2 regions of the Arthrobacter sp. zg-Y916 genome follow, and region 2 is predicted to be linked to the other one. Evidence: riboswitches for the same ligand, from Rfam matches in the RefSeq annotation. Region 2 holds a riboswitch; the other holds the start of a gene.
The links. Region 2 has a riboswitch for cyclic di-AMP ahead of LOC59_RS16685 (NlpC/P60 family protein). Riboswitches for the same ligand answer to the same signal wherever they lie in the genome.

Region 1 (15,492 bases), on a different contig from region 2:
CCGGGAGCGAAGGGTTCCTCATTGCGGCGGACCTGAAGAAGGACCGCGGGTGGACCGACACCCAGATCAAGGCGTTTCTTCCTGAACCCGACCGGACGGCCCGCAATCCTTTCTCCCGCAAGGCTGCCCCCATGAAGCTCTATGCCATGGAGCGAGTGGAGTCTGTCGAGGAAACCGAGGAGTTCCGCCGGGCCCGGGAAGCGTCCCGCAATCGGCAGGTGGCCGCCCGGGAACGGGCCCTGGAAAAGAAGAAGGAAGCCGTGGCGCTGGCGCACAGCCTGGAACTCCGGATTGTCCCCGAGCCTTGGGACGAGGTGCAGGCGAAGGCGCTGGAACACTACAACGCCCGGCTGCGCCGGAACCAGTCACCCGCGGGTCCGCGCACGTCCCAGGCCCGTCGGGACCGTATGAGCGTGAACTACCTCAGGCACAGGCAGACTTCCTACGAGGAAGAGCTCAAGGGGTTCAAGGGAGTGGTGGGTGTCGGCGAGGCTTACCTCGTGGTTCGCAACCGCATCCTGGACCTCATAGCGCAGACGTATCCCGCGCTGCAGGCGGAGTGCGACCGCCAGAAATTCGACGCGCCTGATCTGCCCGACGGCGTCCGCGGACTCTAGCGGCCGAACAGCTTCGCCAACCAGCCCGATCCGGCATCCTTTTGCTTGGGTGCGTTGGGATCGCAGGTGCAGCGTTCAGCCTTGGGGATGTGCCTCATGACCTCTTGGACATGGTTGCCGCATCCGGCCCAGGTGGACTTTCCGCAGCTGCGGCAATTGACTGCACGGCACATGATGTTCTCCTTCATAAAACACAAACCCGGACGTTTGTCCCGGATGCCGACAACGGTACGCATACCCCCTGGGGTATGCAAATTACCCGAGGGGGTATACGATGGACCGGAACAGAACCAGGAGTACACATATGCAGCTCGAAACCGACGACACCGCCCCCATCATCAACCGGCTCAAGCGCGCCCAGGGCCAGCTCGCGGCCGTAACCCGCATGCTCGAAGAGGGCCGTGACTGCAAGGACATCGTTACGCAGCTCTCCGCTGTCTCCAAAGCGATCGACCGGGCCGGTTTCGCCATCATCGCTTCCGGGCTTGAGCAGTGCCTCACGAGTGAGAACCCGTCGATGGACCGCAAGGAAATGCAGAAGCTCTTTATGTCCCTCGCCTGAGGCTGCACCGGCATGATGATCCGGGTGCGGCGCCGGGCTTACAAGCGGCTGAAGGCCTCCGCCTTGCGGGTTGGCCCGGCAATCAGCAGTTCGTCGCCCTCTTCGATGTACAAATCCGGATCCGCGAACATCCAGCCGCCGCCGTTCTTGCGGATGGCGACGATCTCCACGCCAAAACGCCGCCGCGTCTGCGCTTCGGAGATCGCCGAGCCCGCCACGGCCCGGCGCGGCGATGTCTCAACGACGGCGAAGTCCCCGCCCACCGGAATGTAGTCCTGCATGCTTCCCTGCACCAGGTGGGCCACCCTCCGCCCCATGTCCTTCTCGGGGTAAATCACGTGATGCACTCCGAGCTGCTGCAGGACCGTGCCGTGCGGTTCGCTGACTGCCTCAGCCCAGATCTGCGGGATATCGAAGCTCAGCAGCAGGGATACGGTCAGGATGCTGGCTGCGACATCCCCGCCGATGGCAACCACAACGCGGTCGAATTCGGGAACGGAAAGCTGCCGCAGCACTTCTGCCCTGGTCGCGTCGGCAGCGACTACATGGGTGAGCCTGCCGTCCAGGCGCTGCACTACGTCCTGCTGGCCATCGATGCCCAGCACGTCCACACCGCTGGCCATGAGTTCCAGGGCAAGGGACTGCCCGAACCGCCCCAGTCCGATGACGGCAACAGCGTCGGTATCGGTAACCCGGTCCAGGTCCCGTCCCATAAAGATCTTGAGCCTAGCCAATGATCGGCCTTTCCTCCGGGAGGCGGTACTGCAGCTTCCGCTCCTGGAATGCCAGCGCTGATGCCAGCAGGAGGGGGCCGAGCCTGCCCACAAACATCAGTATGACCAGAATCAGCTCTCCCGGCACCGGAAGGTCCGCAGACACGCCCGTCGAGAGGCCAACGGTGCCAAAGGCGGAAATCGTCTCGAAGAGCACCCGGTCCAGGGTGTAGTCGCTGATCGCCATCAGCACCAGGGTGGAAACACCAACCAATGCGCCAGCGAGAAGGACGACGGCGAGTGCCTGGCGTGTGGCATACGCGGGGAGCGCCTTGCCCAGGGCGGTGAGCTCGGCATTCCCCCGAAGCTCGGCGGCGACCATGAACACCAGTACGGCAAAGGTGGTGATCTTGATCCCTCCCCCGGTTCCGGCGGGCGCCGCCCCAATGAACATCAGCACGTCCATCCCCGCCCAGGAGAGCGGGTCCATGTCAGCAACGTCAATGCTGCTGAAACCCGCGGTGCGGGTCTGGACTGACATGAAGAACGCGGCAAGGATGCGTGACGGCCAGTCCAGGGCTCCCAGGGTGGCGGGATTGCTCCACTCGCAGACAGCTATGTAGAGGGTGCCGGCCGGAAGCAGGATCAGCGTTCCCCAGAGCACCATGCGGGTATTAATGGTCCACGCCAGCGGCCGGCCCCAGGCGCGGCGAAGCTGGACCAGGACAGGAAACCCCAATCCTCCGATGATGACGGCTGCCGCGATGGGCAGGCAGACCCACGGGTCCGAGGCAAAGTCCTCCAGGTTGCCGCTGAACAGCGCGAAACCGGCGTTGTTGAAGGCCGAAACGGCGTGGAAGATCCCCAGCCACGCCGCTTCCCCCGGCCCTTTGCCGTAACCCAGCCAGAAGCGGAGCGCGAGCAGAAGAGCCACGGCGCCTTCGGTGATTAGGGAGATGCGGACGACGCCGGCAATCACCCTGGGGGCGCTGTCCAGCTCGGGGCTTCGGCTCTCCGCTATGGCCTGGAGACGTGACCGGAACCGGAACCTGCCCATCACAGCCAGTCCGACGATGGAGGCAAAGGTCATGACGCCGAGCCCGCCGACCTGAATGAGCGCCAGGATGACGGCGTGCCCGAAGCCCGACCAGTAGACGGGAGTTTCCACAACCGAAAGACCCGTCACGCACAGTGCGGAAACAGAGGTGAAGAGCGCGTCGGAAAAGGAAACCACCCCCGGACCAGCAACGGACGCCGGCAGCATCAGCAGTCCCGTTCCGCACAGCGCAGCTACAACGAACCCCAGGAAGACCACCTGTGAGGGCCGGGACATCCTCCCGGCGGGTCCAGGCTTTGGGCTCTCAGCCACACATCGACAGTACGCCCCGTTGTTCCGGCGGGGTCAAGGCGCACGCACCAGGAACGCGGGCGCGGTCTCAAAGCAGCCGGGGCCGGGCGCCAGCTCCAGCTCGGACAGCTTGAAGACTTTCGGCGGGTCTTGCCGTTGGCCTTCACGAAATGCAGCACATATCATCGTGAAGCGCGTCGAGGATTGGCCGTGTGGCCCGGGCCGTTCCATCAGGGCAGGAACGCGGATGGCCCAGGGCATACAGGGGCGGGTCCCGTCACTGGCCAACCTGCGCACCGCCGGTAGGCCGGGAGGTTAGGACTCGACGTCGACGTAGCTGCCCCGGCGGCCGCCGGCAGAGAATGCCGGGGCATCAAAACGCGCTACATAGTTGTCGACGCCGTACCCCTGGGCCTCCCGGGAGAGGGCGCCCGTGTAGCTGCCTCCGCTGGTCCCCGGTACCGCCTGCGGCCGGTCGAAGGCAGCCACGTAGCTGCCGCCGAAGGGGCTGGTGAACCCTGCGCAGCGGGCGGAATCCGGGGCCTGGTTTTTGGTTTTGAACATGGGGTATCTCCTTGGGGCGTGGCGTTGGCAACGCTGCCCGGTGTGTGGGAATTGGGGGCGGACAGCCGTCCCGGCAAAGCGGGGGTGGTCCGGCGAAAAGTACGGCGCGAAGATCCCGCTGCGGCATAGGCCATCGGGAAAGCGCCTGGGAGTGTTGCTGGTCTTGGAGGACCGCACCAGGTGCTGCAACGTTGATACGACCGTACCAGTTATTCTGAGTAATTCATAAAAAGCGAGCCTGTTAGCTCCCTCTCACTTCCTGGGCGCAGGCATCACATTGGATAACGTCACACTTTTGTTGGCTAATATGGATTTCTGTCTTTCCGTTAGGTAAGCCTCACCAACGTATGTTGTCCGAATGGAGTCCAAGTTGTCTCGCCCTACCCCCACGCAGTCCCTCACGTCCCGCCGAACCCTGCTGGGCGGGGCGGGCCTGGGACTGCTCACCCTCGCCCTCGGCGCCTGCTCCACCCGGGAAACCGTTGCATCCGGCACAGGTTCCCCAGCGGCGTCGGGCACGGGGTTCTCGGTCACCGACATGCGGGGGAAGACGATCACGTTCGATGCACCCGTTCAGCGGATCGCCACCACGGTCATTCCGTCACCGTCCATGATCGCGGCCGTTGACGGCGGGTACGGCAGGATCGTGGGCATCAACGAGTCCACCCTGCAGGCCAACCAGCAGGGGCTGTTCGGTGAGATCTTCCCTGAAGCCAAGGCGACCACCACCATCTCCCCCTCCAGCTTCACACCCAACATTGAGACCATCACCGAACTGGCCCCCGACGTCGTCTTCCAGTGGGCGGACCAGGGCGACGGACTCGTGGAGCCGCTCGAGAACGCCGGCTTCAAGACCGTCTGCCTGCTCTATGGAACTCAGGAGTACCTCGAGACCTGGGTTCACCTCTTCGCAGACATCCTCGGCAAGCCCGGGCGCGGAACGGAAATCACCGACTGGATGCACGCGGAAATCGAGCGGCTGGAGACCGAACTGGCCTCCGTCTCCGCGCCGGTACGGGTTGTCCATCTGGGACAGTCCGGTGAGGGTTACTCCGCTTCGAACAAGGCCTCCTACATGCACTACTGGATGGAACTGGCCGGCGGGCAGAACATGGCGGCGGACAATGTGTCCACGGACAACACCGTGAGCGCCGAACAGCTGATCGAGTGGGATCCGGAGGTCATCACGCTGGGCGGCTTCGACGCCCGTACCCCGGCCGACGTCTACACGGATTCTTCCCTGGCTTCCGTCTCCGCTGTCCGCAACAAGCGCGTCTACAAGGCACCGCTGGGCGGATACCGCTGGGAGGTGCCCTGTGCCGAGTCGCCGCTGATGTGGCAGTGGGCCGCCGAGCTGTACCACCCCGAACTCACGGACCACAACCTGCGCGCAACGATGCGGGAGAAAATCAGCTACCTCTACAACTACGACGTTTCCGAGAAGCAGATCGACGCCGCCCTGCGGCTGGACATGAACCGCGCCAGCGCCGGCTACAACGTTTTCGAAGCGTAACCGTGCGCCTCAGGGAAAACGCTCCGGCGTCAACGTCCGGGACCCCCGGGCCCGCCGGGTCTGCACGGCCGAACGGACTGCTGCGCCGCCATCCGGTTCTCATCAGCGCCTTACTGCTGGTAATGGTTGGCGTCGTTTCCATGGCCGTGGGCCGGTACTGGGTTCCGCCGAACGAGATCCTGCGGATCCTTGCCGGTGAAGCCACTGGACTGTTCCCCGGCGGCGAAGGCCTGCTCCGGCGGACGTGGACCGACCAGGAGGCCACCGTCATCATGGATGTGCGCCTGCCGCGGGTGCTGCTGGCCTTCCTGGTCGGCGGGGCGCTGGCCCTGGGCGGAGCCTGCCTCCAAGCCCTGTTCCGCAACCCGCTGGTGAGTCCAGACATTATCGGAGTCACGTCCGGCGCCTCGTTCGGCGGCGTGCTTGTCCTGACGCTGGGCCTGTCGGGCGGCTGGATGGTGGGCGGTGCGTTTGGCTTCGGCCTCGCGGCCCTGGCGTTTGTGCTCTTCCTCGCCCGGCTCGGGCAGGGCGGGCGCATGCTCATGATCGTCCTTGGCGGGATCGTCGTCGCCGCCTTCTTTAATGCCCTCGTCTCCTTCATGACGTACATCGCGGACCCCTATTCGGAGCTCCCCTCGATCGTCCACTGGCTGCTGGGCTCGATTGCAGCGGCCAGCTACGAGAAGGTACTGATCGCACTGGTTCCGATCGGAGTCGGTGCCATTGTGGTCCTGGCACTGCGCTGGCGCCTCAACGTCCTCTCCCTGGGGGACGACGACGCCGCGGCCCTGGGCGTCAATCCGCACCGCTCGCGGCTTCTCCTGCTCTGTGCGGTGGCACTCATGACCGCCGGAACAGTCGCCGTCGCCGGTGCCGTGGGCTGGGTTGGGCTGGTGGTTCCGCACCTGGCCAGGCTCTGGGTGGGTTCGGACCACCGCGTGCTGCTCCCTGTGTCGCTGCTGCTCGGCGGAACCTACCTGATCCTGATCGACACGTTGAGCCGGTCGATCACCAGCAGCGAAATTCCACTGGGCATCCTGACGGCCATCATCGGTGCACCCGTTTTCGTGGCCCTGCTCGCCCGCTCACAGAAGAAGGCAATGTTCGATGGAAACTAAGTCGCTGCTCCCGAAGGCAGTATCCGCTGCCGGCGCCGGATCTGCACTGCTGCAGGTCCACGACCTGGGGTTCCGTTACTCCAAACTGCGCCCCTGGCTCTTCCGCGGGTTGGGCTTCAGCATGGAACGCGGAGAAATCCTCTCCATCCTGGGACCGAATGCCCGCGGCAAGACCACCCTGCTCAAATGCCTTTCCGGGCTGCTCAAACCGGTGGAGGGGACTCTCTCAGCCGGACCTGCGATCGGCTACGTACCGCAGGACCACGGCTCCGGCGTCGACTTTACCGTCGAGGACATGGTGCTGATGGGCCGCACCCGCCACCTCCGCGCTTATCAGGTGCCGCGCAGCGAGGACCGGGAAGCGGCCGGCGCCGCCATGGAACGCGTGGGCGCAGCTGACTGGGCGCACCGGCACTACTCTGAACTCTCCGGCGGACAGCGCCAGCTGGTCCTGATCGCACGCGCACTGGCGTCCGGGTCGGAGCTGCTGGTGCTCGACGAGCCGGCCTCGGCGCTGGACCTCCGCAACCAGTCCAGGGTGCTCACCGTGCTGGATTCCCTGGCAGCTGAGGGCATGGGTGTCATCATGACCACGCACCACCCGGACCACGCCCTGCATGTTTCCCGCAATGCCCTGCTCTTCGTCGGTGCACACGACACCCGCTGGGGACCGGTGGAGGACCTCCTGACCGGGCCGGCGCTGTCCGATGTTTACGGGCTGCCCATCTGCACTCCGACCGTTGACACTGTCTCGGGGAACCGCACCATTGCGGTTCCCGACTTCGGTCCCTCCTGCCGGCGCACCTGCGCCGTCGACCTCCGAAAGGACCTCCCATGACCATCATCCGGCTGACCGGATCAACCCCCATGCGCGGGCTCGCTGAACCCGGATGGCGCGGCGCCATTGAGGACACCGACGCCTACGACCTCGCCGATCCGGCCAGGCGCATCAAAATCCTCTCCGCCGGCGCACTGATCATCAGCGGCGCTGCCGACCACGTCATGCTGCACCGGCACCGCGAACACCTGACCGGGTTTGTCCGTGACGGCGGACGCGTGCTGGTCAACGGCCAAGTGGTCCTGCCTTTCATCGACGGCCTGTGCCGGTGGCTGAAGCTGGACTACCGCAGCCCCTGGGACCTGCGCCCGCATGCCCTTTCCGATCACCCCGTCTGGAACGGCGTGGACTACCGGGACCTGCATTTCCGCACGGGTGTCCCCGGGGTCCACACGTATGAACAGCTCCAGGAAATCGGGGTGGCCGGCTTTTACGGCCGCGGCTACCATTCCCCGCTGCCCGAAGGCGCAGCGGCCGTCACGGGCATCGGCCCGAACTCCCTTCCCCTGGATTACACCTATCCGCTGGGCAAGGGCGAGGTGCTGGTCCATGGCGGCCTGGATCTCGAGGGCTTTGCGGACGAGCGCTACAGCTCCAGCAGGCTCGGCCCGAACCTGGTCACATGGCTGAGTGCCGGGACCGGCACCATCGGCTCCCGCACTCCCGAGGAAGTATCAGCATGAACACTCCACGCATCGGCCTGCTGCACTGCGGAACCTTCCCGGCGCTGCGCACGCTTGAAGACCCGGCGCTGCAGCCGTACCGGATCGAATCGGTCTATCTGCCCGGTTCCGCCCCCGAGGATCTGGCGGAACTGGACGTTGTACTGGTTGCCGACCGGCTGCACCCCGGGCAGCGGGCACGCTTTGAACCCGCTGTCCGCGCAGCGCTCCAGGACGCGGGCAAAACCGTGATCATACTTGGCGAAAACAACGTCGAGGACTGGCTTCCCGGCGTCGGTTATACCTTCCGCCCCACCGTCTTCTGGGCCTGGCGGACCGGTACGGATACCGGCACCAGGATGCGCCTGCCCGAGGACCCCCTGTGGGAGTTCTTCACCCGGCGCGCAGTGGACTGGCACCACCACGGGCTGCTGCACCCCCCGGAGGGTGCCCGCTCGCTGGTCACCATGGAAGAGGACGGCACGGATAGCGGGGCCCTCCTGTACCTGGATGAGGTGAACCAGCCCGCCCGCCTGCTGGTTACCACCATGGACCCGGTTTACCACCACGGTTCGGGCTTTATGCCCGGTGCCACCCAGCTGCTTTACTCGCTGCTGCGCTGGGTTTCCGCCACCCACCGGCCGTCCGCCGCTGCCTAGGTCCGCTGTCTGGATCCGCTTCCGGTGCCGGGAGCTTTGGACGCCCCGGCACCGGAAGGGAAACCTTGGGAAGCGTTGCTGCCCGGGCGGGAGTGGTTGACCCGGCTAGAGTTGACACATGAGCAACACGCCCGCCCGGGCCCGCAAGTCTGTCTTTTTCCTGATCCCGCTTGGCGCCCTCGCAGGCATGGCATTGGCCCTGCTGAACTACCAGCAGCGCTTCGCCTCCGCGGTTGAGCCGGGCGAGGAGGCCCGCTTTATCCTCTGGACCCTGATTGGCGGTGCAGTGCTGGGCGGTTCTTTCGCATGCCCGGCCAGTGTGGCCGCCTTCCTCAGCGCGGGCGCGGGAAAATCCGCACGATTCTGCGCAATCGCTGCCGGTCTCGCGCTGGCCGTGTGCTGGTTGCTGTATGCCGGAGTCTCGTCCGGCACTGCACCCACGGGCCTGCTGTTGGCTGCAGCTGTGCTAACCACCGCCGCCGGCGCAGTCTTCGTCTGGCTCACTGCACGGTCTGGCTCACTGCACGGCGGAACCGGGCCAGACCCCCGGTGAGTTCTTCCGCTCAGGTGAGTCTCGCCAGGCAGGTCTCGGAAGTCTAGCCCTGGCGGTACGGTCCGCCGACCATCCGGGCCAGGGCATCAGCCGGGGAAGCCACCTCGGCGCCGTGCGCGAAGAGAATCCGATCCGGCCCCAGGTCCGCAATCCGCTCCAGCGACTCTTCAGCCAGTGCGGCATCCGCCGTAAAGGCCTCCGGCCCCCGGATCACTTCGCCACTCTCCGTACCCGCGGCATCACCCATGAACAGGGTTCCGGTTGGCTCGTGGAAGAGACTCACGTGGCCCTTCGTGTGGCCCGGAGTGGCTAGCACCCCAAAGTCCTGGATGACAGCCCCCTCGCTTATCGGCGTCACCCGTCTCGGGGCACGTATATCCATGGAGTCCGGACCGCCGGCGTAGATCGCAGCGTGCGGCGCCCGCTCAGCAACCGCAAAGAGTGATCCCACGTGATCCATATGGAGGTGGGTTAGCACGATATCCCTTACGTCCGCGAACGTTCCCCCCAACGCCTCGACGGCAGCCGCGATGCCGTCCTCCGTTCCGGGCAATCCTGTGTCAATGATCACGATGCCGGCTGGTTGTGCCACGGCATAGCACCGCACGTCCATAACCAGTTCGGCAGCACCGGCAACCCCGGCGGGGATGACCACTTCCCGCACCACCTCTTCAACGGGCAGGTGCGTCCCGCCCTCACCGGATTGTTCGCTCATCGCGCGCCTCCTTCGTTGCAGTTCCGGGCCTTCAAGCGTATTCCCGCCAGCCCGGCGCGGACCCCCTAAACCCAAAATGACCCATGGAAAGCGGACATTCTCCGGGGCTGTTTGGAGTTGGCACCTGGGTTGGGAGCCCAGTGCCCAAGTGGCTGCAGTGACAGGAAAGATAAGCTCGCTGCTCTAATACCTGCGTGATCTACAGAACACAATGGCAACACGCCGTCGTTACCGAATTGCAATACAAATGGAATGCCTGTTAGTGTCCTTGGCATGCCGCAGAACCTGATGCGGCGCCTTGGCTTGTTACCTAACTCTGCCGCTAGCCAAGGACCCTTTTGCACCACGACGGCAGGGGCGGGGGAACCAATTTTTTGGGTCCTTTCGAATCCTTGGGGTTAAGCCGGACGGTTGAGAACCGTTCGCCGGGTGACTCCCATCCGAACCCGACAGCTCACCTCGCAGGTATAGGGAGAGGTAATTCCTTGTTCATCAAAACCAATCGCGGACGCCACTGTGCCCAGACCAGCGTCTGGACCACCATCGCAAAGGTCGCTCCGGGCAAAGCCCGGACTATCGGCGGAACCGCCGCAGCCGTCGTAGCAGGCTCCGGCCTCATGTTCGGCATGGCAGCCCCTGCCCAGGCCGGCGTCGTTGTGAACGACTCCGCCCCTGCAGCACCCGTAGCCGCACCGGTCCAGGCCGCACCCGTGGCAGAGCCCGTTGCAGCGCCGGTAACCGAAGCTCCCGCAGCTGTGGCAGCCACCACGCACACCGTTGTCGCCGGGGACACACTGAGCCAGATCGCCGCCAACTACGGCGTTTCCCTCGACAGCGTGTTCGCCCTGAACGGCCTGTCCATGGCGTCCATCATCTACCCGGGCGACGTCATCACCGTCGCCGGTGAAGCCGCAGCCCCTGCTGTTGCTGTTGAACCAGCCGCGGCCTACGCTCCGGTCCAGACTTACACCGCACCGGTGGAAACCTTCGCTGCACCGGCGCCGGCAACCTACACGGACTACGCGGTCAGCACGCAGGCCACCTCCGTAGCGCCCGCTGCATCCATCGGCGGCAACGCCAGCATGCTGAGCTCCGCCTACGCCCAGCTCGGCGCCGCACAGGACTGCACCGTCCTGGTGGAGCAGGCACTCCGATCCATTGGCCACACTGTCGGCGATCTGGCACCCGCCCAGCTGGCTGCCTACGGCACCCCGGTTTCGACCCCCGAGCCCGGTGACATGATCTACTACGCCGACGGCGGCATGGGCCTGGCCCACATCGCCATCTACATCGGCAACGGCCAGGCCATCCACAGCGGCTGGAACGGCAGCCAGACGGTTGTCCAGTCCGCCAACGTTGGCTCCGGCCCGGTGTACTACCGCGCCTAAGGAGGCGTGCAGCGCCTTCGCTGCCGCCCCGCGGAACGCCCCGTCCCTGCCAAGGGAAGGGGCGTTCCGCGTTTGCTGAGCAGCCTGCGGCGAAAAGCCGGAAAGCGCACCCCGCCTCCCGTCCTACCCGCGACCACTCGGCCGAAGCATGAAATAATAAAGCGGTGAGACTCGCGTTGCAGGCGTCCCCTGAACGCTCCTGCCTGACAGGCAGCCGCCCCCACAAGACCGGCTTCGATGCAGCCAAAGGGAAACACATTGACGTTTAACGAAGGACAGACAGTAGTCCATCCCCATCACGGCCCCGCAACGATCCTCAGGGTCGCCACGCGCAAGGTGCGCGGAGTCGAGACTGAGTACCTTGTCCTGGAAATCCACGCCAACAAGCTTCAGGTATGGGTGCCCAAGGACAAGGCGGGCGACGTCGGCCTGCGCCGTGTCCTGAACGGAACCCAACTGCAGCAGTTGATGGAAATCCTCAAAGGTGCAGCCGATGCAGAAGAAGCACAGTGGTCCCGGCGGTTCAAGGAAAACACTGAACTGCTGGCCAGCGGCAGCATCAATGACGTGGCGCGGGTGGTCCGCAACCTCACGCTCCGGTCGCTCGACAAAGGGCTTTCCCACGCAGAGCGGGACATGCTCCGCCATGCCCGGCGGCCGCTGCTGACCGAGATTTCGCTCTCCCTGGCCGTATCCGAAGAGGAAGCCTCCGCGGTGCTTGACGGCGTATGGGCCCCGGCCGGCAGCTCCCTGGCGGAGCCTGTCACGTAGGCCGTCCGTCCTTTTCTACATCCGGGCCTTCGTCCGGGCCGTCGCCACGGCGGACCAGGGGTCCTCAGGCCACGGATGCCGGGGGTAGCGTCCGCGCATTTCGGCACGCACCTGGCTGTACGGCCCGGCCCAGAAGGACGCCAGGTCATCGGTGACGGCCAGCGGCCGGCCTGCCGGGGACAGCAGGTGAAAGAGGATCCTCGCCCTGCCGCCGGCCAAGCGCGGAGACTCTGCCCAGCCGAAGCATTCCTGAAGCTTCACCGCCACCACCGGCCTGCCGCCGTCGTCGTCCACTTCCGGATAGGTGATCTGCACTTTGGAGCCGCTGGGAACCAAGAGGCGCTCCGGGGCGAGTTCCTCCAGCCGTGCGGCCTCGGGCCACGGCAGCAGGCGCCGGAGCGGATCCAGCAGGTCCACCCCGGAGGCGCGTGCCCCCTGGGACAGATCCTCCAGTTCCGGGCCCAGCCATTCCTGGACGCGCTCGAGCAGGGCAGATTCGGAAACATCGGGCCAGGGCGCACCCACCAGCCGGTGCAGCAGCCCCAGCCGGCGCCGCAGGGCATCAGCTGAAGGCGAGAATCCCAGGATCCCCAGCCCTTCGCGCTGCAGTGCCTGGGCGACGGCGGTGCGGCCCTCCGCGGGTGTCGGCCGGACCGGCGTGGACTCCAGCTCGATGCTGCCCAGCCGCCGCTGCCGTCGTGCGGCAACCTTCCCGTTCGTAAAGACAGCGGTCACGGATTCGCTGAGCAAATGCGACGCCGCGGCCTCCGCCGTGCCCGCCTCCAGCGGAGCAGCGGCCCGGATGACGGCGCCGGTGCCGGCAGCGGCCCTCCCCTGGGCACGCGTGACGTCGGCGATCGCCAGCCATTCACGGCCAGCCAGCGAACTCTGCGGAGGCAGGCCCGCACGCGTTCCTGACGCCAGCAGGTACTGGTCCCCCGCGCTCCCCGCCACCCGGCGGGCCACCCGCGCCGGAAACGCCAGCGCCACCATGTAGCCCACGGATTCCCAAGGTTCACGCTGATGCCCGGTCCGGCTGTCGCTGCCGGTCCCTGAATCCAGGGCGTGTGTACGGGCCAGGCGTTCCATGCGCCGCACTTCAATGGACCAGGCACTGGCTCCGGGTTCGGTTCCTGCCCGCAGGCCGGAGAGGAGCCGCCCAAGGTCAGAGCCCGCCGGCCGGTAGTCGCCGGCAACCATGGCGGTGATTTCCGCCGCGGCCCGGTCACCAATCACGCGCGTTCCGTCCAGCAGGGCGCGGGCAAGCTGCGGGTCTGCAGGGATGCGCGCCAGCTTCCGGCCGGCGGGCGTCGCCAGTCCTTGACTGTCGATTGCTCCGATGCCGCGCAGCACCTTCTCCGCGTCTGCGACGGCAGCCGGCGGCAGCGGGTCGGGAAGCCTCAATCCGCGCCCGCCGGGAGTTCCCCAGCAGGCCAGGAGAAGGGCAGCCGTCGTAAGGTCCGCGGCGGCGGCTTCCGGCGTGGCCTGCGCCGGAGCGGCGGCGTACGCGGCCTCCGGATAGGCGCGGACCACTGTTCCGGGGCCCTGGCGCGCTGCACGGCCGGCACGCTGCTGCGCCGAGGCCCGGGAACAGCTGACGGTGACCAGGCCGGACATTCCCCGGACTGCATCGCGCCGCGGCTCACGGGCCAGCCCGGAGTCCACCACCAGCCGTACTCCCGGCACAGTCAGGGAGGACTCGGCCAGTGAGGTTGCCACGATAATCCGCGGCCGACCGTGCGGCAGGCGTCCGGAAACTGCGCGGTCCTGTTCTGCCGGGCGTACCTGTCCATGCAGTTCCACCACGTCGGCAGCGTTTCCGGCCAGGTGCTTCAGCCGGGAGGCCACGTGCGAGACTTCGCGGGCACCGGGAACAAAGACCAGTGCGTCAGTTTCCGGGTCCGCTGCCAGCGCGCGGGCATGGGCGTCTGCCGCTATTCCGGCAAGTTCGTCCAGGAATCCGCGCGTCACTCCGCGCTCGTCCAGGCGGGCGGCCCTGGTGGGCTGCCAGCGGACGTCCAGGGGATGAAGGACCGAGGGACAGTCGATCACCGGCGCCGGGGAAACTGAGCTTTCAGCGGCTATGATCTCGGCGAAGCGAGAGGTTTCCAGCGTCGCTGACATGGCGATGAGCATCAGGTCTTCACGGAGTTCCCGTACTTCGGCCAGCATGCCCACCAGCAGATCGGACTCCAGGCCGCGCTCATGGACCTCATCCAGGACGACGGCAGCGGTGTCTTGGAGCGAAGGATCAGCCAGGAGCCGGCGAAGCAGGATGCCCGGGGTCACGAATTCCACCACGTTGTCCGGGCCGGCGAGGCTTTCGCCCCTGACGGTGTAGCCGACGGCACCGCCTGCGGCCCCGCCGTCGAGCGCCGCCAGCCGCCGGGCTGCCGCCCTGGCCGCAACCCGCCGCGGCTGGGTCACCACTACCCGGCGGGGGCCCTCAGTCCGTGCTGCCAGGTTGGCAGCCAGCGGGGGCACCAGGGTGGTTTTACCGGTACCCGGGGGCGCCTGGACGACGGCGTTCCCGCTCTCCCGCAGCGCAGCGGCCAGCTCGGAAAGCGAACGCGCGAAGACCAGCCCGGCACCGATGCGGTCCAGGTCAAAAGGCCCGCTCTGATAGCCGGCGGCAGACGGTCCAGGAACACTCACCCCACCATTCTCCCCTCCCGTGCGTACCGTCCCGTGCACCTCCGCCACGGCGGGACGGTGATCTGAGGTGAGCTGCTACCTGCGGAGCGCCTTTCGGGCCGCCTGATTGCCCAGGAACTGCACGAGCTGCACCAGGACGATGATGACTGCGACGGCGGCCCAGGTGACCACCGGATTGAACTGCCGGTAGCCGTACTGGATGGCGAAGTTGCCCAGTCCCCCGCCGCCGACGTAGCCGGCCACTGCGGACATGTCCACGAGGGCCACGAAGATGTAGGTGTAGCCCAGGATCAGCGGACCAAGTGCCTCCGGAATGAGGATCGTGAAGATGATCCGCCGCCGCCCGGCACCGATGGACCGCGCTGCCTCGATGACTCCGGGCTGCACGGTGAGCAGGTTCTGCTCCACGATGCGGCTGATGCCGAATGCTGCGGCAAGCGACAGCGTGAAGATGATCGCGTTGTTGCCGATCCCGCTGCCGGTAACGGAGCGGGCCAGCGGCTGGGCCGCGGCCAGGAAAATGATGAAGGGGATGGGCCGGAAGATGTTCACGAGGACGTTCAGCGTGCCGAACACCGCACGGTTGGCCAGCAGCGCTCCCTGGCGCGTCGTGTAGAGGCCCATGCCGATCAGCAGTCCGCCGATTCCGCCGAACAGGAGGCTCAGGCCCACGATGTAGAGGGTCTCTCCGATAGCAGTCCACAGCTGCGGGGTCAGGGGTATGAGGTCTTCCATGTCAGTTCAGCTCCGTCACTTTGATGCCGTGCCCGACGGCGGCAAGGGCGCCGTCGATCGCCTGGTCGGCGCCCTTGAGCG
Region 2 (15,492 bases):
CCGTCACAAGCGTCCACGGCGGTGCTCCGGCCACGGCCCAGCCATCCATGGCGGACGACGGGTAGTGCGGCACGGGCTGGAGGGCAACGGCGTCGGAGGCAAGTGTCTGGCCAAGTGCTTCAGCCAGCGGGACCGTCTCAAACGGCAGCGGCCGGGCCGCGGCGTGGGAAGCCCGCCGTGCCTGTTCCCAGGAAGTGTTCGGCTGCAGCGGCAGAATGAGGGGTGCGGCGCCGTTCACTTCTGCTCCTGCGTCCCTGCGGCGTCGCATTCACGCTGGGCTGCCCGGATAGCTGCCCGCATGGCGAGTGCCTCATCAGCCTGCCCGCTTCCCGCAGCCAGGCCGGCTGCCAGCCCGGCGACGAAGGTGGTGAGCGGTGCAGCAGGCCGCACGACGTTGTGTGCTGCTGCTGCGGCCAAGTCGAGGACCGCGTCGATGTCCACCTCTGTGCCTTCGAGCTCCAAGGACTGCAGCAGGCGCTGCGTCCAAGCTTCAAGTTGCTGCTGCTGGGTTCCCATAGTGGCTCCTTTGTCCGTCGCGTAGCACCGGAAGCAGCAGGTTTCAGGCGGTGCGGTTACCCGGGCTGATGCCCCATCTTCCGGCATCCTCCCAGGTGTCCACGTCCGCGGTACTTCCCGCTGGAACGGCGACCTCTCTCCACTGCACCCTAGCAAGCAGGCTGAACATTGACAGATTCTCCAGTCCCTCCGGACGCGCTGCCACGCAGCGCCGCAGCTCGGCGCTCCGGTACAGCGCCGCCAGCGGTTGCGCCTTGCCCCTTGCATCGACTGCCATGAGGGAGGTTCGGGGATCCCGGGCGGCTTCAGTGAGCAGGGCGGGAACTGCACGGGCCACGCCGGGCATGTCGCAGGCCAGCACCAGTATCCATTCCGGCGCAGGGCGGCCGCGGGCAGCGGACCGCTGGTCAAGCACCGTGAGGGCGGCGCCGACTGCCGCGGCCGGGCCTGCGAACGGAGGATCCTCACGGACCCGAACGCAGTTATCCCCGTGCCTAAGCAGCATTGATTCCAGCCGGTCAGGTCCGGCGACGGCTATTTCGCGGGCTCCGGCAGCGGCGTCGAGGGTGATTTCAAGCAGGCTGTTTTCCCCGAGGACCAGCTCCGCCTTGGGCACACCCCCCAATCGGGAGGAGCGTCCGCCGGCCAGGACGACGGCGTCATAGGCAGGCGGGGGCGGTTCCGGCAGTGCCACTAGGCTGCCGTATCGCCGAGGAAGGGATTCCACTGGGCTGCGGGCTGCTCCAGCTCACGGATCTGCCACCGGGCACCCCTGGGTGGCCGGGGAGTAAAGCGCAGTTTCCATCCGAGCTGGTTCAACGTCTTGTCCCCTTTGTGGTTGTTGCATCTCAGGCAGCAGGCCACAAGATTCTCCCAGCTGTCTTCTCCCCCGCGGGACTTCGGCACAACGTGATCAACGGTAGAGGCCTGCTTACCGCAATACGCGCAGGAGTGCCCGTCCCTTCTCAGGACACCCCGCCGCGTGGCGACCGTTCCCTCGCGGTAGGGAATGTTCACGTAGCGGTTGAGGAGAATCACTGAGGGGCGTCCGAAGACGTCCGTGGGGCCGACCACCGGATCGCCGCTTTCTGCAAGCACGCTCGCTTTGCCGGTGAGCACCAGCACCAGCGCGCGCTTGAAAGTTACGACAGCCAGCGGTTCGTAGCCGGCATTCAGAACCAAGGTTCGCATGCACGTTCCTCTTCGCCTGCCCGCCGGTGCAGGCGGAGAAGCAGCCCCACCTTTACACCGCGGTACTTCGAATCTTGATTGCAAGAGTAAGCCGCGGGAGGCAATCGCGCCATTTAAGGGGAAGGAAAGGCAAGGAATCGGCGGAGTGCCGAGCGGCCGCGCCTATAGCCGGGCAGAACCAGCAAAGGACCTTCCCGAGGGGGAAGGTCCTTTGCCGGACTGTGTCAAAAGGTACTGCTAGGTCAAAAGGTACTGCTAGCCGCCAACGCGGATGTAGACGCCGCCCGAGCCGAGCTCTGCCGGGGCAACCACTGTCTGGTTTCCGAAGAAGCCGCCGTGGATGGCCTGACCGTTGCCGACGTAAACAGCAATGTGAGCCAGGCCCATGCCGCCGTCGGCGTAGTAGATCAGGTCGCCCGGAAGCGCCTCAGCTGCACCCACCGTGCGGCCGAGGGAAAGGTAGCCGGCCGGCCACCCGTGGTAGTTGATGCCTGCAGCTGCCAGGGCGTTCGTTGCCAGCATGGTGCAGTCCTGCATCACGCCCAGCTGTGCGTAGGCAGCGGCCGCGATGGTCGCGCCGACACCGGAGGCAACTGCGGGAGCCGCCTGGGCGGGTGCAGCAGCAGCTGTACCGGTGCCCTGGGCCTGCGCTGAGGGAGCGATGACCTCCTGCGACTGCACCGAGATGTCGGCGGTTTCGGCGGTTTCGGCGATTTCTGCTTCCACAACAGACTGCTCGGCAGCAATAACGCCGGGTACCTGTGCGAGCTTCAGCTCCAGGCCTGCTGCATCAGCAGGGACCTGAAGAGGGATGGAGGAGAGATCCAGCTTGCTGGTCTGCACGTCACGGGAGGTCTCCGCACCGGCAGCGTTTGCTGCGACGCCGGTGGTCAGTACCAGGCCCGAGGCTGCTGCGATGACAGCGGCCTGGCGGCCCATCGTGCCGGCGTTGGTGCTGACTGCGCCGGCCAGGGCGGTGAGGGTGCTGGTGCGCTGGACAGGAGCCCGGTGGCGCGCGCGCTCAGTTGTCGAGGTCATGGAAGGTGTTTCTCCGTAGTTTCAGGCAACCGCGCGTCAGCTGACGCGGACGAAGCTTGCGCCGGGAAGGTCGGACAGGGAGTGCAGGCCGGTGTTCATGCCGTTCAGGCCACCGGAGATGACCTGGCCGTTGCCGACGTAGATGGCTACGTGGCCGCCGGTGATTACCAGGTCGCCTGCCTGCGGAGTGCCAACCACGGCACCGAAAGCGAAGAACTGTGAGGGACCGAGGTCGCCGACGGACTTGCCGACCGAGCGCAGTGCCTTCTCGACCATGGCGGTGCAGTCCTGTGCCACGCCGATCTGCGAGTAGGCAGAAGCTACCAGTCCGGCTGCAACGCCGCTGGCGCTAACCTCGGCCGCCGGAGTGGAAGACGCCGTGGTGAGGCCGGTGGAAGCCTGTGCTGCGGCTGCGGGAGCGGCTGCGGCCTGCTGGGCTGCATAGGCTTCCTGCTGGGCGGCGAGTGCCGCTGCGGCTTCTTCGGCTGCCGCGAGCTCGGCTGCCGCAATTTCGGCGCGGATTTCGGCACCGGAAAGCGAGCCGGCAAGGGGCTCAACCGGAAGTTCGAAAGGTGCCTGCTCGGAGACCGTGACGGTCCCGTTGGAGGTCACAACGTTGAGGGGGGTGGATTCCAGTGCCTGGCGGTCAGTGGAGACCGGTGCGGCCTGCGCCGGCATACCTGCGGCCAGGACGAGGCCGGAAGCTGCGACGACGACGGCGGCCTGACGGCCGACAGATCCTGCGTTGGCGGTTACGGCTTTGGAAAGCGCCGTAAGCGGGCTGGTTTGGACTGCGGGCGCACGGTGGCGTCCGGACGTGTTTGATGACACAGTGTTTGCCTCTCCCAACGCCTGCGAGGTGAGCTGTCGGATTCGGATGGGAGTCACCCGGCTGCGGACGGCTAGGTCCAGCAACTTAACCCCTAGGGCTTCTTACGAAACCCAAAATTGGTTCCCCCGCCTCTGCCATGCGATTTTTGCGAACGGATCTCAGACAGTGGCAGAGCTCGGCGAACTGTTCGAGAGTGCCCGGTCTTTGCGAACCAGGCACGGTGACGAGAATATAACAACATCAGGGAAATGTCACGCTCAGGTCACGAAAGCGTGTTGAGCGGATCACAACCACCCAAGAGGGTCGACAGCAGTGCCGTTTACCATTACTTCGAAATGCAGATGGCAGCCGGTTGATGCGCCGGTGCTGCCGCTGGCGCCCACCAAGTGGCCGCGCTGGACCTTATCCCCCACAGACACGCTGATGGCGGAAAGGTGATTATACGTCGTCTCCACGCCATTGCCGTGATCGAGGACCACGCGGTTCCCGCCGCCGAGGGCATGCCACCCGGCAAAGGTAACGGTGCCGCTGGCTGCTGCCGTGACCTCGGTCCCGCAGGCAGCAGCAAAGTCCTGGCCGGTGTGCAGCTCTCCCGCTGCTCCCGTGATCGGACTGACCCGGTAACCGAAGGACGAGGTCTGCACCAGTTCGGATTCCAGCGGCGTGGCCAGTGTGCCCTTGGCTGCGGCCGGCGTGACGTCCATTCCGGCCACGGTGAGCCCCTGGAGCTTGGCGTCCGGATCAAACTTGCTGGTAAGCGCCGCCCGGTCGAAGCTCAGTGTGGCGTTCGGATCCGCCGACACGGCAGGTGCCGCTGACGGCATGGGCTGCTCCATCGGAATATCGGCAGCAGCGGTCGTAGGCAGGGCGACCGTCAGGACCAGGCCCGATGCCGCAGCACCAATGGCCAGCTTCTGTGCCGACGCCCCAAGGGGGCGCTGGACTGTTTCTGCGCGGCGCCGGCCTGTTGACCGGTCGGTGGAGCGTGGGCGCAGCGGTGCAGCCGGTGTTTCGGCTCTGCGCCTGCCCGAAGCTGCATGCTTCGACAAGTTTTTCCCTCTCTGCAAAGCCTGCGAAGTTAGCTGTCGGATTCGAGTAGAGAAAACTCGGCCTCTGACGCACGGGATCCGCAAGGATTCCATGCTGCTCGGAGGCTTCACCCCAAGGCAGCCCTGCTGCCGGTGATTGGGTCCTCCGCCCCTGCCTTCGAACGGTTGCACCTGCGGTCCAGTGGCAGGGTTCGGCTGTCGGACCGGTAAGCGGTGGGGTTGCTGTAGTCAGATGCAACTATAGGGTAAAAAGTCGAAAAGATACCATTCCGTTATCAGGACACCGGAATGTCGCGGGCGGGCTGCGCGACAAAGACGTGGGATGCCACTTCCGCGGGCAGTTCCAGTGCGCCTTCAATCCCGGGAACCCGCACGGAGATATAGCCGCCTACCACCTCCGCCGTAATGGTGGCGCCGGGCCGCAGGCCGGCTTCATCGAGCTGGGTCAGCAGTTCGGGATCCACCTGGATCGGTTCGGCCAGCCGTTCCAGCAGCATCTCTTCTCCCGGCTGGGCAGAACCCACCGCCGAGACCAAATTCAGGCAGCTGGTTGTCTGCGCCGAGGGCAGCCCGCCAATCGCCTCCAGGCCTGGAATGGGGTTCCCGTAGGGCGACTCTGTGGGGTGTCCCAGCAAGTCGTAGAGCCGCCGTTCCACCCGTTCGCTCATCACGTGTTCCCAGCGGCAGGCCTCGTCATGGACGTAGGCCCAGTCCAGTCCGATCACGTCGGCCAGCAGGCGCTCGGCCAGGCGGTGCTTGCGCATGACCTCCGTTGCCCGCCGGCGTCCGAATTCGGTCAGCTCCAGCTGACGGGTTCCCGAAACCACAACCAGGCCATCGCGTTCCATCCGGCCGATGGTCTGGGAGACCGTAGGACCGGAATGGCGCAGGCGCTCGGCAATCCGCGCCCGGAGAGCCACGATGTTCTCCTCTTCGAGTTCCAGAATGGTTCGAAGATACATCTCAGTTGTGTCTATGAGGTCCGTCATGACCAGCCGCTCCTAGCATTCGTGCGGAAGAGAAGGGATGGAAAACCGGCGTGGCGCAGACCGCGCCGCAGGTTCGGTTCCACGTTAGCCCATCGCACCGAACCGGGCCCAAACACCATGCCGCGGGCCACCTTAGGGCACCCGGTCACAAATAGGAACGTCACGGCCGCCGGGTGTTGAATGGAAATGTACGTGAAGTACCCTGCCAACCCGCTTGGAGCAAATACAACAATGGGCGAAACCACCGCACTTACCATCCCTGCAGATCTTCTTCCAAAGGACGGACGTTTCGGTGCCGGTCCTTCCAAAGTCCGCCCCGAACAAATGGAGGCTCTCTCCCGTGCCGGAGCAAAGCTCCTTGGCACCTCCCACCGCCAGGCTCCGGTCCGGAACCTGGTCGGCAGCGTCCGGGAGGGACTCTCCTCGCTGTTCTCCGCTCCCGAAGGATACGAAGTAGTCCTCGGCGTTGGCGGATCCACGGCGTTCTGGGATGTTGCGTCATTCGGCCTCGTGGAGAACAAGGCACAGCATCTTTCATTCGGTGAATTCGGATCCAAGTTCGCTGCGGCTACGAACAAGGCGCCTTTCCTGTCCGCATCCAGCATCATCAAGGCGGAGCCCGGAACCCGTCCCGAGGCGCAGGCCGAGGCGGGCGTCGACGTGTACGCCTGGCCGCAGAATGAGACGTCCACGGGCGTTGCGGCTCCGGTCCGCCGGGTCGAAGGTGCGGACAAGGATTCCCTGGTCCTGATCGACGCGACATCCGCTGCCGGCGGACTCGACGTCGACCTCTCGGAGGCGGATGTCTATTACTTCGCACCGCAGAAGAACTTCGCGTCCGACGGCGGGCTCTGGCTTGGCATGTTCTCCCCGGCCGCCATTGAGCGTGCAGCGCGGATCAACGCATCGGACCGCTGGATCCCCGATTTCCTGAACCTGCAGACGGCAATCGACAACTCACGCCTGAACCAGACCTACAACACGCCGTCGCTCTCCACCCTGGTGACACTGAACGCCCAGCTGGAGTGGCTGAACTCGAACGGCGGGCTGAAGTTCGCCACGGACCGCACGGCAGACTCAGCAGGCCGTATTTATGCCTGGGCCGAAGCGTCCTCCGTCGCCACGCCGTTTGTTGGCCGGGCCGAAGACCGGTCCAACGTGATCGCAACCATCGACTTCGACGATTCGATCGACGCTGCCGGGATCGCCAAGACCCTGCGCGCGAACGGCGTGGTGGACGTTGAGCCGTACCGCAAGCTCGGCCGCAACCAGCTGCGCATCGCGACGTTCGTGGCGATCGAACCCGAGGACGTCAGCGCACTGCTGCAGTGCATCGACTACGTTATCGAGCATTCCTAGCAGCAGGCATCCGGCACCCGCCGGGCAGCCGCACGAACAGGGCCCCGCCGCTACCGCGGTTTGGGGTCCTGTTCCGTTTCCCGGGTCGTCAGGTAGAGGCGCCGCCGGACGGTGCGGTCGTAGTGCAGGCGCAGATGGTGGGAACGCCAGGCCCAGACCAGTCCCACCACGGCGGTGATGATGCCCGATGCCGCCGCGACCCCAAGGCTCCACCGCGGTCCGAAAGCGTTGGACACCCAACCCACGATCGGCGCACCGAGCGGCGTCCCGCCCATGAAAATGGCGAAGTACAGCGCCATGACACGCCCGCGCATGACGGGGGTCGTCGTCGTCTGCACATAGGCATTTGCACTTGTCATCAGGGTCAGCGCAAACAGCCCGGTGGGAATCAGGGACAGGGCAAAGATCCACAGGTTCGGGGAGAACGCCGCAAGCAGGCAGGAAACCCCGAATGCTCCCGCAGCCCCGAAGATGAAGCGCAGCCGCGGGCGTTCCCGCCGGGCGGAGAGCAGTGCCCCGCAGACAGAACCTATGGCCATGATCGAGTTCAGCAGACCGAAGATTCCCGCGTCCTGGCCAAACTCGGTGCGGGCCATGGCTGCTATATATACGGCGAAGTTGAGGCCGAATGTGCCCACGATGAAGATCGCCACCAAGACCATGACCAGGTCCGGCCGGTACTTCACGTACTTCAGCCCTGCCCGGATGCGCCCCTTGCCCGGAGGCGCCTTGGGCAGCACCCGCAGCTCCGCGCTGCGCATTTTCAGCAGCGCCAGGACCATCGCCGCAAAAGTCACGGTATTGATGAGGAACACCCAGCCGGGCCCGACCGCCACGGTCAGCAGGCCCGCTGCTGCGGGGCCGACCATGCGGGCACCGTTGAAGGACGCACTGTTCAGCGCGACGGCGTTGGGCAGGTTCTCCTCGGAGACCACCTCGGAGACAAAACTCTGGCGGGCCGGGGCGTCAATCGCCGAGACGACACCCAGCGCCAGCGCGAAAGCGTAGACGTGCCACAGGTGTGCATGTCCCGAGAGCACCAGCAATCCCAGCCCGGCGCCCAGGGCAGCCATGGATACCTGGGTGGTGAGCAGGACCTTTCGCCGGTCGTAACTGTCGGCGATGAGCCCGGCCCAGGGGGCGAGCAGCAGCTGGGGTCCAAGCTGGAGCGCCATCACAATACCCATGGCCGCGGCATCCTGGTTCGTCAGGATGTCATAGACCAGCCAGTCCTGGGCCGTGCGCTGCATCCAGGTGCCGATATTGGAGACCAGGGCTCCAATGAACCAGATGCGGTAGTTGAAGATGCGAAGCGAACGGAACATGGGGGTTCACTTCTCCCTTCCGGGATCAAGAACCTGGTTCCGCCTGCTCAACTGTTATTCGTCCTCCATGGCCGCGCCGTCGGCTGCGTCCTCTTCCGGTTCGACTGCCTTTTCCTGCTCTTCAGCCCCGGTCCGGGGTTCCTCATTTTCGGGGGCAGCGTTCTCTGCGCGCTCCCCTGCCTTTACTTCTGCCTGGGCAGCAACATCCTCCGGACGGAGCCGCTCGGACCACGGAACCCATTCCGGAGCCAGGACAGAGTCCTCGGAGGGCAGCAGTCCGACTTCGCAGACCGTGGCGACCTTTCCGCGGGGAACCCGCGCAACGGTGGCGTACCACTGCCAGCCGCGGTAGCCGGCCCGATTCGCCTGGAACCGGTGGGTAACCAGCCGGTCAGCTTCAGGCACTGCCCCGATCCACTCTCCCAGCTGGACCTCCGGCACCACTTCCAGGAGCCCGGCGCGTGCCGTCTCCACGGCAGCTGCCAGCACGGCGTCCGGTTTGGAGGGCCGGCGCTGGGGCTTCCGTGCCGCGGGTTTTTTCGGCTCTTCTGGAACGAAGGTGTCGGTTGTGTTCACTGCGTGGATCTGCCCCTATGCGTCAAGGTCATCGGCGACGGCCCGCAGCACTGCAGCAACCTTGGTTGCGTGCTTTTTCTCGGGGTACCGGCCCCGGCGCAGTCCGTTGGAAATGCCGTCCAACAGTTTAATAAGGTCTTCGGTAATCACGGCCATGTCGTCAGCCGGCTTGCGCGTGGCCTTCGCCACCGAGGGCGGAGCTTCCAGGATGCGCGCGGAAAGCGCCTGCGGCCCGCGGCGGCCGTCCGCCACACCAAACTCCATGCGGGTTCCAGGCTTCACCTCGCTCACACCGGAGGGAAGTGCGGAGGCATGCAGAAAAACTTCCTGGCCGTCGTCAGTGGCCAGGAATCCGAATCCCTTGCCAGTGTCGAACCACTTGACCTTGCCGATGGGCACTTCGCTTACCTCGTTCTTAGCTAATGGATGCGGCGGTCCCGCCGCATACGGTGGTGCATCCGCAGCGAATCTCCGTTGATTCCCTGCATCGCTGTCCCAGCCGGGCGGCAGGGCACTTCCAGAGATACTACGGTGAAGTCTGTTCCCTTTAGAATATCCCGACGCTGCTAATCGCACTCCAGTGTCCGCTTTGATGGCCGGAAATTTTAGCTGTTAGCGTTAAACATCATGGACGAACGCCTCCCGCACCCGGGAAAATCTGCTGCCAACTCTCCCGGCGGGCCCGCTCATTCCGAGGGCGCCGGAGCTGCCCCCCGCACCCCCCGTTCACCGCTGCGGCTGATTGTGACGGTGCTGGCCGCGCTGCTGGCGCTTGCCGGCGTCGCGAGCCTTGCTGCCCTGCTCCTGGAAGCGCTGCGCGGCGAAAGCGTCTGGCCCGGTTTTGCTGCCGGGGCTTTCTACGCCCTGCCGATCGCTTTTGTGCTGATGGCGGGGCTGGTAATTGACTCAATCGTGCGCCGGCGGCGAGGCTGACCCGTTTGTTTTCGCCTCCACTCGGGTAACGTATTGGACGATGTCCGCGATCCGAGCATTGGCCGAAGACCTTGCAGCGCGCAGTGACGAACAACTGCGTGAGCTTTTGACCGCCCGGCCGGACCTGGTGCTTCCTCCGGTGCCGGATTTCCAGGCCCTGGCGGCCCGCGCATCCACGCGCATCAGCGTCCAGCGGGCGCTGGAAAAGCTCACGGCTCCCCAGATGCAGGTCCTCGAAGCACTGGATCTCACCACCAATGAGGACTCACACCTCAGCACAACGGCCTCCTGGCTGAAGGCCTCGATCGCCGGTTCAACCATCAAGGCCCTGGATTCGATCCTCAGTTACCTGCACCAGCTGGCGCTGCTGCGCCGTGCCCGCCCCCACCCCGGCGCCCCGAAGGCCGACGCCGGACGCCGCTTCTACCTGCCGGTGTCCGTTCTGGGTGAGGCGCTGGGCGCCTACCCGGCAGGGCTTGGCCGCCCGTATTCCACGCTCGCTGCCCAGCAGCCCGAGTTCGGGCAACGCCTCGTCGAGATCGTGGAGGGGCTGAGAAAGCGCGGCCTGCCCATCGAGAAGGCAGACACTCCCGCCACGGCGGCACATTCCCTGCATCACCTGGTCTCGGACCCGGCGGGCTGGAACGCCCTCCTGGCTGACGCACCGCCGCAGACCGGGGACCTGCTGCGCCGGTTCAAGTACTCCCCTGTCGGGACTATCCCGAAGAAGGCCGCCATCAGCCGCGCCGTGCTGGATAATCCCTCGCCGACTCCGGTCGAATGGCTCGTCGCGCACGGCCTGCTGGTGCCGCTGGATGCCCTGCATGTGGAGCTGCCCCGTCCCGTAGGCCAGGCGTCGCGCGGCCATGTCATCGTTTCTGATTTCCAGCTTGAGCCTGTGTCCCCGACACCGCGGGCGGTGCCGAATACCCTGCGCGACAACGCGGCCTTCGGAGCGGTAGCTGAAACCCTGCGCCTCATGACCGAACTGCTGGCCGTCGCTGCGGAGGCACCCATTGGAACCCTGCGGTCGGGCGGAGTGGGCGTGCGGGAGGTGCGGCGCGTCTCCGAAGCACTGCGGCTGGACCCCATGGGTACGGCCTGGCTGTTGGAGCTGGCTGCCCTCTCCGGCCTGCTGGTTCTTGATGCGGCCACCGCACGGTGGGGAACTGCCGAAACCGATTGGCTGACCCTGGACCGCGAGCTGCAGTGGCGCCGGCTGGTGGAATCCTGGCTGGAGGCAGAGCGGGCGCCCTCGCTGGTGGGCGGACCGCTGCCCGGCGGAGGAGTGATTAATGCCCTGGCCGGAGAGCTCTCGCGCCCCGATGCGCCCCTCGTGCGGCGCCGGGCCCTGGAAATGCTGTCCGAACTTTCCGCCGCGGGCGTTGGCCAGGAAACCCATTCGGCAGCGTTCGACGTCGAGGACCTGATCGGCGCACTGACCTGGCATCAGCCCAGGCTGCAGCGCAGGTTCGCCCGCCTGGTTCCGGGCATCCTCAAGGAGGCTGCCCAGCTGGGCCTCATCGGATCGGGTGCCCTCTCTGAGCTCGGCCACGCGGTGGCCGCCTCCGATTTCGGTAGGGCGACCGGAAGGCTAAACCAGGCCCTGCCGGCACCCCTGAGTTCATTCCTGCTCCAGGCCGACCTGACCGCGGTGGCACCCGGTTACCTGGATCCTTCAGTCGCCCGGCAGCTCTCCCTCATCTCAGATGCCGAGGGCCGCGGACCTGCCGCGATCTACCGCTTCTCGGCAGATTCCATCCGCCGCGCCCTTGATGCCGATATGGACGCCGCCTCGATCCTGGAGTTTTTGTCCCACTACTCTGCCACCGAGGTTCCGCAGCCGCTGCGCTACCTCGTGGAAGACACCGCCAGCCGCCATGGGCGCCTGCGCATCGGTGCAGCCTGGTCCTACCTGCGCAGTGACGACGAGGCAGCGCTCAACGCACTGGTTGCCGATCCCCGCTCCGCGCCGCTGGGGCTGACGCGGATTGCGCCGACAGTGGTTTCCTCCGCTGCCACGCCGCAGGAACTCGCACTGGCTATCCGCGGCCTCGGCTACGCGCCGGTCATGGAAGGCAGGGCCCGCGAGGCCAACGGTTCCCATGTCCGCCCCCCTGTGCCGGCACCGTCGTCGTCCAGTACCCGGGTGAACCAATGGGAACTCAGTGATGAGGACCTGGATGCCCAGCTGGCTGCGCTCCGCGGCCGCGGGCCGGCTGTGGCCAAACATAATGATGAGTCGATGCCGCTGGTAGGGCTGGAGACGCTGCGCAAGGCCATCCGCACCAAGAGTTCCGTGCGGATGGGAGTGGTGGACAGCCAGGGGAATGAACGGCAGGAGATCTTCGTTCCCCTTTCGGTAGGCGAGGGGCGGGTCAGGGTCTTCGATCCGCGGCGCGACGTTGAGCGCGTAGTGTCAATACACCGGATAATGGATGTGGAAATAGTGGAGGGCAGCCCAGCACATGGTTGACGGACCGTTGATCGTCCAAAGTGACAAGACCATCCTGCTGGAAGTGGATCACGAGAAAGCCCAGGAAGCCCGCCACGCGATTGCGGCTTTTGCGGAACTCGAACGGGCTCCCGAGCACATCCACAGCTACCGGCTGACGCCCCTGGGGCTGTGGAACGCCCGCGCCGCGGGCCTGGACGCCGAACAGGTACTCAACACCCTGCTCACGTATTCCCGTTTCCCGGTTCCGCACTCCCTGCTCGTGGACATCGAAGAGACGATGTCCCGCTACGGGCGGCTCCGGCTCGAGAAGGATCCACAGCACGGGCTGGTGCTGCGGACCAATGACTATCCCGTCCTTGAGGAAGTGCTGCACGCCAAGAAGATCCAGCCGCTGCTCGGCCCCCGGATCGACGGGGAAACCGTGGTGGTGCAGTCCGCGATGCGAGGCCAGCTCAAACAGCTCCTGCTCAAGCTGGGCTGGCCGGCGGAAGACCTCGCCGGCTACGTTGACGGAACTCCCCATCCGATCCTGCTGAACGAGGACGGCTGGGCCCTGCGCCCTTACCAGAAGCTGGCCACGGAGAATTTTTGGGCCGGCGGCTCGGGCGTGGTGGTGCTTCCGTGCGGTGCCGGGAAGACCCTCGTGGGTGCTGCTGCCATGGCTACCAGCTCCACGACCACGCTGATCCTGGTCACCAACACCGTCTCGGCACGGCAGTGGAAGGATGAGCTCCTCAAGCGCACATCGCTCACTGAAGACGAAATCGGCGAGTACTCCGGCGCGGTCAAGGAAGTCCGTCCGGTCACCATTGCCACGTACCAGGTGCTCACGCTCAAACGCGGAGGACTGTACCCGCACCTGGAATTGCTGGACGCCAACGACTGGGGCCTGATCATCTATGACGAGGTCCATCTGCTCCCGGCACCCATCTTCCGTATGACGGCTGACCTGCAGGCCCGCCGCCGGCTTGGACTCACGGCCACCCTGGTCCGTGAAGACGGCCGCGAGGGTGAGGTCTTCTCCCTCATCGGGCCAAAGCGCTATGACGCTCCGTGGAAGGACATTGAGGCCCAGGGCTACATTGCGCCCGCAGACTGCATCGAGGTCCGGGTGGACCTTCCGCGGGACGAGCGCGTTGCGTACGCCATGGCGGAAGACGGCGACAAGTACCGCCTGTGTTCGACGTCGGAAACCAAGTCCAAGGTGGTTGAGGACCTGGTCCGGCGCCATGCCGGGGACCAGATCCTGGTCATTGGCCAGTACATCGACCAGCTGGACGAACTGGCCGAACGCCTGGACGCCCCGGTGATCAAGGGTGAGACTCCGGTAAAGGAACGCCAGCGGCTCTTCGACCTCTTCCGCAGGGGGGAACTCAAGACCCTGGTGGTCTCCAAGGTCGCAAACTTCTCGATCGACCTGCCCGAAGCCTCGGTGGCCATCCAGGTCTCCGGGTCCTTCGGCTCGCGCCAGGAAGAAGCGCAGCGCCTCGGGCGCCTGCTGCGCCCGAAGGCTGACGGCCGGGCAGCGCACTTCTACACCGTCGTCGCGCGGGACACCCTGGACCAGGACTTCGCTGCGAAGCGGCAGCGCTTCCTGGCCGAGCAGGGCTACGCCTATTCCATCCAGGACGCTGCGGACATCGAAAAGCCCGCCTAGCCGAGGCGGGGTTTCCGTCCGAGCCGTGTAACTTTCCTGTCATGCTCCCGCCGCGGATAGTTTTCCCCATGGGTAGTTCTCCCCATGGGGCATTTGTGTTTCCTGCGCTAGATTCTTAGAGGCAATAGCCAGAGATTTGCTTCAGCGGAACGCAGCTCGTTCTGTCATCCAGGGGGGAAGATGCCGATTAACGGCTGGGATATCCAGGTCGCCGCAGTCCGCGGCGTCATTGGGAAGGCGCGGGCCACGGTGGAAGACCTGCAGGCCGAAGAGACCAAGCTCCAGAACGCGGTCACCTCCGCTGCCTGCTCCGCCAACAGTCCCGTCATCCTTCAGGCACTCACGGACTGCTATGAGGACTATTTGTCCCGGCTGCTCAACAGCGGCACCATTCGCGGCGACAACGCCTGCAATTCGACCAGCGACGCCGTCAATTCTTATGTGCGCGGCGATGAAGAGATGGCCGGCAATGCCAATCGGATGGCAGGGGAATCCCCGGCTGCCGGCGCGGACAGCACAGGAGGCGGACGGTGAGCGCGGGGAATCTCCCGGTGCTGCCGGACACCTGCGCCATCCGTGAAGACGCGGCCGCGATCGATGCGTCGGGAAAACGGGCGAAGGACTACGGCCAGGATCTGGTTGCAACCTGGACAGCGCTCCAGGACAGCTATCAGGCCCCCGAGCAGGACATAGTCCACGGTGCCATGGACAAAGCGGCCATTTACACCGACGCAACAGCGGATGTGACCGGCGCAATCCGGAATGCCCTTGATGCCTACGCCGACGCCGTCGACGCGCTTCGCCCCCGCTACGACGCCCTCGTGGCAGCGCTGGAAGCCCACGCCTGCCGGCCGCTGGACGACGACAGCCAGGAAAGCGCGGCCGCCGCACAGTCAGAAGAAGCACGCCTCACCCGTGAGTCAGCCTCGATAGCCGCCGAGCTCCAAGCTGCCGAAGACGCCTGCGCTGCTGCGATTTCCGGTCTGCACACGTCATTTCTGGAGCCGCACAGAATCGCAACGTCGCCCTACGCCGCGGTCTCATCCGGCCTGGCGGCCAACGGACTCCTTTCAGTGCACCAGAACCCCGGTCCCCGGCTGATTAGGATCGCTTTGGACCCCGGCTCCAACAGGCGCCGGCTCAATGTGCCCGGATCAGTCACACTGCGGTTGAACGGCCGGCCGTACCGCTACCTCCCGGCCGGCAGCCTCATGGCGGCGATGCTCGCGCCACTGGGCGCACGGGCGCTGACCATTCATCGGCCGGTGTTCCGGGACCCCCAGGTCCCGGGAGCCCGGCGGCGGACCAACGCGAGTGGAAACAGCGTGGCCGCTCCGGAGCTGCCGCGCTGGGCGAACAGGGTGGCCAATGGACTGGGCGTGGCGGACGGCGCCTTGTCCGTCTACAAGAACTGGTCCGAACAATGGAACCAGGACCAGCTGGAGCATCCTGAGATGAGTACGGGAGACCGTGTAGGCAGTGCCGCCGCCACCGCCGTTGTCGAAGGCGGTGGTGCCATTGGCGGCAGCATCGCGGGAACAGCAATCGGCGCTTCCCTGGGCAGCCTGA

Region 1: it holds a riboswitch for cyclic di-AMP, as region 2 does, so the genes downstream of both, LOC59_RS06830 (LysM peptidoglycan-binding domain-containing protein) here and LOC59_RS16685 (NlpC/P60 family protein) in region 2, are expected to answer to the same signal.

Annotation. Positions count from the first base shown of each region.
Region 1 is NZ_JAJJOD010000002.1:320,830-336,321, reverse strand. It holds gene LOC59_RS06890 (hypothetical protein) at 1-617, shown strand, start outside; gene LOC59_RS06885 (metal-sensitive transcriptional regulator) at 922-1,179, shown strand; gene LOC59_RS06880 (potassium channel family protein) at 1,218-1,892, opposite strand; gene LOC59_RS06875 (TrkH family potassium uptake protein) at 1,906-3,261, opposite strand; gene LOC59_RS06870 (hypothetical protein) at 3,556-3,804, opposite strand; gene LOC59_RS06865 (ABC transporter substrate-binding protein) at 4,163-5,317, shown strand; gene LOC59_RS06860 (FecCD family ABC transporter permease) at 5,440-6,435, shown strand; gene LOC59_RS06855 (ABC transporter ATP-binding protein) at 6,425-7,273, shown strand; gene LOC59_RS06850 (hypothetical protein) at 7,270-7,956, shown strand; gene LOC59_RS06845 (hypothetical protein) at 7,953-8,594, shown strand; gene LOC59_RS06840 (hypothetical protein) at 8,713-9,147, shown strand; gene LOC59_RS06835 (MBL fold metallo-hydrolase) at 9,191-9,862, opposite strand; cyclic di-AMP (ydaO/yuaA leader) riboswitch at 10,170-10,344, shown strand; gene LOC59_RS06830 (LysM peptidoglycan-binding domain-containing protein) at 10,348-11,250, shown strand; gene LOC59_RS06825 (CarD family transcriptional regulator) at 11,509-12,021, shown strand; gene hrpB (ATP-dependent helicase HrpB) at 12,037-14,676, opposite strand; gene LOC59_RS06815 (methionine ABC transporter permease) at 14,752-15,411, opposite strand; gene LOC59_RS06810 (methionine ABC transporter ATP-binding protein) at 15,413-15,492, opposite strand, start outside.
Region 2 is NZ_JAJJOD010000007.1:221,676-237,167, forward strand. It holds gene LOC59_RS12975 (molybdopterin molybdotransferase MoeA) at 1-238, opposite strand, end outside; gene LOC59_RS12980 (DUF6457 domain-containing protein) at 235-516, opposite strand; gene mobA (molybdenum cofactor guanylyltransferase) at 560-1,210, opposite strand; gene LOC59_RS12990 (HNH endonuclease) at 1,210-1,707, opposite strand; gene LOC59_RS12995 (NlpC/P60 family protein) at 1,963-2,745, opposite strand; gene LOC59_RS16685 (NlpC/P60 family protein) at 2,782-3,576, opposite strand; cyclic di-AMP (ydaO/yuaA leader) riboswitch at 3,581-3,737, opposite strand; gene LOC59_RS13005 (M23 family metallopeptidase) at 3,862-4,626, opposite strand; cyclic di-AMP (ydaO/yuaA leader) riboswitch at 4,630-4,833, opposite strand; gene LOC59_RS13010 (metal-dependent transcriptional regulator) at 4,902-5,615, opposite strand; gene serC (phosphoserine transaminase) at 5,847-6,974, shown strand; gene LOC59_RS13020 (MFS transporter) at 7,025-8,299, opposite strand; gene LOC59_RS16610 (DUF3027 domain-containing protein) at 8,354-8,875, opposite strand; gene LOC59_RS13030 (cold-shock protein) at 8,891-9,274, opposite strand; gene LOC59_RS13035 (hypothetical protein) at 9,503-9,808, shown strand; gene LOC59_RS13040 (helicase-associated domain-containing protein) at 9,849-12,284, shown strand; gene LOC59_RS13045 (DNA repair helicase XPB) at 12,277-13,923, shown strand; gene LOC59_RS13050 (DUF6507 family protein) at 14,104-14,457, shown strand; gene LOC59_RS13055 (hypothetical protein) at 14,454-15,492, shown strand, end outside.